DNA from 3 places in the Paenibacillus sp. FSL L8-0502 genome. Region 1 is predicted to be linked to each of the others. Evidence: predicted binding sites of a transcription regulator. Region 1 holds the regulator's gene; each other region holds the start of a gene.
What was found. The regulator Rex, encoded in region 1, represses fermentation and respiration genes when NADH is low (regulators of the CRP and FNR family bind a similar motif). The targets are predictions, from matches to a motif close to TTGTGAAATATTTCACAA.
Positions count from the first base shown of each region.

Region 2: a site for Rex is predicted at 986-1,003, ahead of NSQ57_RS01065 (phosphoketolase family protein). Genes of this name have one in related genera too.
Region 3: a site for Rex is predicted at 1,041-1,058, ahead of NSQ57_RS23190 (formate/nitrite transporter family protein). Genes of this name have one in related genera too.

Region 1 covers NZ_CP151958.1:3,354,403-3,356,682, reverse strand. The annotation lists gene dinG (ATP-dependent DNA helicase DinG) at 1-925, shown strand, start outside; gene NSQ57_RS14325 (redox-sensing transcriptional repressor Rex) at 969-1,622, shown strand; gene NSQ57_RS14320 (amidohydrolase) at 1,609-2,280, shown strand, end outside.
Region 2 covers NZ_CP151958.1:235,962-238,241, reverse strand. The annotation lists gene NSQ57_RS01065 (phosphoketolase family protein) at 1-867, opposite strand, end outside; gene NSQ57_RS01060 (GntR family transcriptional regulator) at 1,162-1,884, opposite strand; gene NSQ57_RS01055 (glycosyltransferase) at 2,237-2,280, shown strand, end outside.
Region 3 covers NZ_CP151958.1:5,315,352-5,317,631, forward strand. The annotation lists gene NSQ57_RS23190 (formate/nitrite transporter family protein) at 133-966, opposite strand; gene NSQ57_RS23195 (FAD-dependent oxidoreductase) at 1,354-2,280, opposite strand, start outside.

The DNA.
Region 1 (2,280 bases):
AACAACCGTATACTGGCTCGAGGCAAGCGGGCAATTCCGTAGTAAATCATTGCAATTTTATGCGGTACCCGTCGATGTGAGCCGCCAGTTGAAAGAAATGTTTTTTGACAAAAAAAGAAGCATTATTCTGACTTCTGCTACCTTGTCGGTAGATAAGTCGTTTCAGTACATGATCGATCAGCTCGGCTTACAGGAGGCCGCAGATCAAGAGCGGCTGATGACTTCGCAGCTCCCGTCACCCTTTAATTACAGGGATCAGGTGTTGCTGGTTATTCCACGGGATTTCCCAAGTGTGAAGGGCAGTGTAGGAGATGCGCATTTTGTAGATATGCTCGTTAGCTCTCTAGGAGCGACTGCTCAGGCGACACGTGGGAGAATGCTCGTTCTGTTTACGTCCTATCGGATGCTCCGGCAAGTGTATGAGCCGCTCAAAGAGGCCTTAGCATCCAGCGAAATTACTGTGCTGGGACAAGGTGTGGACAGTGGAAGTCGCAGCAAGCTAACCCGCCGGTTTCAGGAAGCGAAAGCTTCTGTATTGCTGGGGACCAGCAGTTTCTGGGAAGGCGTCGATATTCCGGGGAAGGCTCTGACTTGTCTAGCCATTGTTCGCTTGCCGTTTCAACCGCCGAATCACCCGCTGCTGGAGGCAAAAAGCGAACTGCTCCAGCAGCAGAAGAAGAATCCATTTATGAAGCTGTCTGTACCGCAAGCGGTCATTCGCTTCAAACAGGGATTTGGTCGGTTGGTACGTACAGCGAACGACCACGGGGTCGTTATCGTTTATGATACGCGTGTGATTGAATCCTATTACGGAAAGCACTTTTTGTACTCGTTACCGGGACCAAAAATGGAGCATATGCCATCGGAGCAAATGGTGCCCCGCATCGCCGAATGGCTCCAATCCGCCCCGGAGACAGAGGCATAACGGACGGACATAAGTATGTTCGTTACAATTAGGGGGAGCAAGTATGAAATCAGATAAAATTTCAGAGGCTGTCGTACGGAGGTTACCCGTATATTTACGTTATCTGAATGCACTGCACAAACGGGAGGTGGCTACGGTCTCTTCTCAAGAGCTGGGACAGAGGCTAGATTTGAACCCGGCCCAAATCCGTAAAGATCTTGCTTATTTTGGAGATTTTGGTCGGAAGGGTATCGGTTATGATGTTTCTTATCTCATTGAGAAAATACGCCATATCCTGAAAATCGACCAACAAATTAATGTAGTATTGGTCGGAGCGGGTAATCTGGGGCAAGCCCTTTCGAATTATAACGCTTATTTAAAAGACAATATGAAGATTGTGGCGGTATTTGATGCGTTTCCGGATAAGGTAGGAACCAAGATCAATACATTGGTCGTGCAACCGATGGATGAACTGGAAGCGACTGTGAAAGAAAAAAACATTCGAATCGGGATTATTACCGTACCTGATTTTGAAGCACAGCACGTGGCTGATAGGCTTATTGATAGCGGAATTGGAGCGATCCTGAACTTTGCACCGACTACTCTCAAGGCACCAGCCAACATTCGGATTCATGCCACAGACTTTACAACTGATTTGCTTAGCCTCGCTTATTATTTGGAGGACGGAAAGGAAGAAGCACAATATGACAGTGAATAAATGGATGATTAAAAACGGATCTTTTGCCGTAAATGGACCAGAAGCAGGGGTAGTCCATGGTTTTATGATTGTGGAGGATAGTCGTATTACTTATATTGGCGAAACCTTGCCTGCGGGTGAGGAAGAGACGGAAGCGATCGATGGTAAAGGGCTATTGTTTTTACCTGGTCTGATCAATACTCATGGTCATGCGGCGATGTCTCTACTGCGTGGGCATGGAGATGATTTGGCACTTCAAGTATGGCTTCAGGAAAAAATGTGGCCTATGGAAGCCAAGTTTACATCTACAGACGTGTACTGGGGTACGTCCTTGTCTGTGCTGGAAATGCTGAAAGGTGGAACAACAACCTTCCTCGATATGTACGATCATATGGATGAGGTGGCTCGTGTGGCTGAAGAGTCAGGTATTCGTGCAAGTCTGATGCGTGGAGCAATTGGACTATGTTCGGAGGAAGAACAGCGAATCAAGCTGGCAGAGGCCGTGACTTTTGCGCGTAACTGGCACGGTAAAGCAGACGGCCGTATTACAACGATGATGTCACCGCATGCGCCATATACATGTCCACCTGCGTTTATTGAAAAATTCGTACAAGCTGCGCATGATCTGGACTTGCCACTGCATACGCACATGTCTGAGACGATCGCCGAAGTAGAGCAA
Region 2 (2,280 bases), 2.7 Mb from region 1:
TGAACGGAATACAATCATCGGCCACGCTGGACGAGTAAGATCATTATTTTCACGCGCATTCTTTTGAATAGCTTCAATTTTCTCGATGGCCGTATCCAATACTTTCGCCATTTCTGGATGCATGTGATCCGGATTTTCACCTTCAACAAAGAATGGCTCCCAGCCCAAACCTTTAAAGTATGAGGTCAATTCTTCTTTCGATTGACGAGACATAATCGTTGGGTTACTAATCTTAAAGCCATTCAAGTGCAAGATTGGCAGCACTGCACCATCCGTGATCGGGTTGATAAATCTGTTAGAGAACCACGAAGCGGCTAGTGGACCCGTTTCAGCTTCGCCATCACCAATAACAACAGCCGAAATCAGATCAGGATTATCCAGAATGGCACCTACACCATGAGAAAGGGAGTAGCCTAATTCTCCACCTTCATGGATAGATCCAGGTGTTTCAGGAGCAGCATGTGAAGCAATACCGCCAGGGAAAGAGAATTGTTTGAACAATTTCTTCATACCTGGGATATCTTGCGTAATTTGCGGATAGATTTCGGTGTAACTTCCATCCAGATATGAATTTGAAACCATAACCTGACCGCCGTGACCAGGGCCCTCAATGTAAAGCATGTTCAAATCATATTTATTAATAACACGATTTAGATGTGCATAAATAAAGTTTTGTCCTGGAATTGTGCCCCAGTGTCCAATAGGCTTAACCTTCACATCTGAATCTTTTAAAGGCTCTCTCAACAAAGGATTATCTTTTAAATAAAGCTGACCTACCGAAATGTAGTTCGTTGCACGCCAATATGCATCAAGTTTTTCTAAATATGTTTTAGATGAATAATCTGCTAACACGGGTGATAATGACATGGTGTCCACTCCCTAAGTAGTATTGTTTGTAATTTATTTCCGGAAATTTCATCTACATGTACATCATAACGCCGCGCCGATTAAATTCAACCTTTTTCACAAGTGATACGGTCCAATTTTGTGAAATTTTGAACATACTATGAAATATAAATTAAAAAGACAGTAAAAAAGCTCTTACATTAAAATATATAGAAGTATAAACCAATAAAATTTGTAATAACCGTTGCAATCGCAGGCTCCAATCCTTTTCTCAAAATTATAAAAAAAAGACCGGAGAATTCTCCAGTCTTATCATTAGTGAACCGATACAAAGGTATTAAATTTTAAATATTTGTAATGAAATCGCATATGAGAAAACTCAAATGGCGTACCGTTATCTAAAAAGAACACACCTTCCATAATACCTACAGGCTCATTTTCATTTAAATGTAGCAGCTTTTGATCATTCTCTTGGGACGGTTCTGCAAAAATGGATAAAAAAGATTTGGTGACGGCCAAGTTCCGCGAGTCTTCCAAATAATTAAAAATGGACCCCTCGATAATAGTCTGATTTAAATTCTGAACAATTTTAATAGGGATATAGCCTGTTTCAATCATAAAAGGATCATCATCAAACAAACGTAAGCGGACAATTTTGTATACAAAATCATGAGTCTCCAAGAACAAATCGCGCTGTAATTCTTCTGTTGGCGGAATGACCTCAAAACTCAGTACTTTGATTTTTGGCTTTTTACCATGCATTTGAAAATTATCAGTGACTCCTAGATTAGAGCCTTCGTAGTTAAAGATAGATTCATTTCTTATGTATAATGGATTAATAAATGTCCCGGAACCTTGTTTTTTAAAAATAATTCCGACATTCTCCATTTTAGTCAGAGCACGTTTAATTGAACTACGACTAACCTGGTAAGTCTCACTAAGACTACGTTCATCTGGCAATCTCATATCTGCAAACTTTCCAGCAAAGATTTTCATCTTGAGATCGTCAATAATTTGCTTATAGACAAATTGTGTCATATAGTACTCCTCTTTCAGGTCTTCTATAACTCCATATAGTTTACCATAACTTGCCCATTTCATCTCATGTTTGTTTCTGTATGCTGAGTGGGCTTTCAGCGGATAGGAAACGCCCGCGCTTTTACTTTACATCTCTATGCATAATACCATGATTATACATACATAACACCACTGAACGTACCTGCAAATTAGCAGAAAATACAGAACTCCCACCTTAACTTCCGCGATAAGAACAAGCCTGTTTCGAACCTTGAGGGATGTTTGACTAGACCAGGCTAAAATCCTTGAATACATTGTTATTATTTATCTTGTTCATACGTTCACTAATAAAAATGGTGGGGGGGAGATCATATTGGCTATCCGCTACAGCGTCATCATTCCAACCTATAATCGAGT
Region 3 (2,280 bases), 2.0 Mb from region 1:
ACTCATCCTCCATGCCAAATCATGGACCACTCCCAAAAAAATCCGCCATGACAGGTTTCGTTCCCCCGGGCCTGTCATGGCGGATTTGCTTTGTTCATTGCTGTTTAAAGTACTGTGATTAGGTAGGATCAATCAACGGATTGGATGTGCAACCGAAGAAGTAGTTGGAGATTCATTCACTGGATGTGCGTTGGCTTGAGGCTTTTTCAGATAGGCCAACCAGTAGGCTCCAGCCACAAACAGGCTACCTCCTACCAAATTCCCCAGCCAGACCGGAATGAAGTTCATAACATAATCTGCCCATGAAAAGTGGCCTGCAAAAATAGCCGCCGGAATGAGAAACATATTGGCAACAACGTGCTGAAATCCAATAGCCACAAAGGCCATGGTCGGGAACCAAATCCCCATAATTTTGCCGCCAATGGAGTCTGTGCTATATGCCAACCATACAGCCAGTGCTACGAGCCAGTTACATCCTATACCCGATATAAAAGACTGCAAAAAGCTTTCGTGTAGCTTATGTCCTGCCATATCCACCACTTTGTCCAGATAAGGGCCCATTTCTGTCAAACCCAGCACATGCCCAAAGAAAAATGCAACGAATAACGCACCTGCAAAATTACTGAGCGTAATAATCGCCAAATTACGAAACATGACTCCTGTCTTAATCCGTCCTGCCCATCTCGCCAAAGGGACCGCCATCATATTGCCGGTCAGCAATTCTCCGCCTGCGATCAAAACTAATACCAGACCAATAGGGAACACCGCAGCTCCAATAAAGGTGGCAATGCTTCCCCATTCTTTAGGCGCACTTGCAATAACACGTATATCCAGCAAAAACCCGAGTGCAATAAATGCACCTGCCAAAAACCCCAGTACCACCGCCACAGTCCACGGGTTGTTCGCCTTGGCCACTCCTGTTTCCACCGTCTTTTCAGCAATTTGCCCCGGTTTATAGCTCGCCATATATCCCCGCTCCTTTAATATCTATTCACTAAAATATTCTTCTTTCATATTTTATTTAAAATCAGTGATTAAGTTTGTGAAAAAAATCACTTTCGTAACTATAAAAAAAACAGCCCCTGAAAAAAGGACTGTTTTTCTGTATTATTACATCTACTGCGCTACTACGCGCTTTACATTTAATTGTATTCTTCCTTTTCAACTGCTCTTAAGAACCAAAGAACTCCACCAAGGCCTACCATGGCCACGACTACAAGAAAAAGGATATAAAACAAACCCATAAGTTACTTCCCCCCTGATCCTTATGCTACTCTATATTGTACTATAAGGATTCATCCGTACGCCTCAGATTGTTGACAAACTTATGAACAATGTCACAGACAAATCTAATTATACAGTAACTGGGTTCCGTTCAGATATTGTAGGCAATGCTTGTAAACCTGCCGCGTTCAAGAAATTCCAAGGCTTGTTATAGTGCGGCTGGAAGAAGAAATCGACAAAGGCCAACTGGTCAATGGTCATATGGTTTTGAATGGCTACGGATAGCGTGTTAATGGATTGCGTCAAATCCACCTTCGACATAATTTGAGCACCCAGAATTCTCCGCGTCCCCTGTTCATATACCACTTTCAGTAACACTTTTTCGGAGGTTGGCATAAATTCAGGTCGGTAGCTGTCCTCAATGGTTACAGCTTCTACAGTCATGCCTTCATCTGTTGCCGCAGCTTCCGTCATGCCTGTTCCTGCGATATTGTCTTCGTAAATTTTGATACCCGAAGTTCCTTGGGTTCCCATGTAGGCAATGGTTGGTTGCACCAGATTACGTGCCACCAGCGTACCCATACGAACTGCGTTGGTTGCCAAAGGGATATAAGCCGTTTTGCCGGTCGGATTATAGCGAATTGCACAACTGTCGCCTGCTGCAAACACGTCCGGGCAACTACTTTGCATATAGTTATCCACAATGATCGCACCGTTAGGCAACATATCTACCTGACCTTTGAGCAGATCCGTTTGAGGTCGGAAACCGATGCAGAGAATAACAAGCTCTGTTTCATATTCTCCTTTAGAGGTCACGACTTTACTTACCTTACCGTTCGTACCCTCAAAACGACTCACCGTCTCGCCAAGTACCAGCTTAATGCCATGTTCCTTCAGGGAACTTTCAATCCGGTCTGTATACTCATGGTCCAAATACTTATTCAATATACGATCAGCACTGTCGATCAGCGTTACATTTTTACCATTCATTTGGAAAGCTTCTACCAATTCAACACCAATGTATCCAGCTCCCACGACTGTAATGTTCTGTACGTG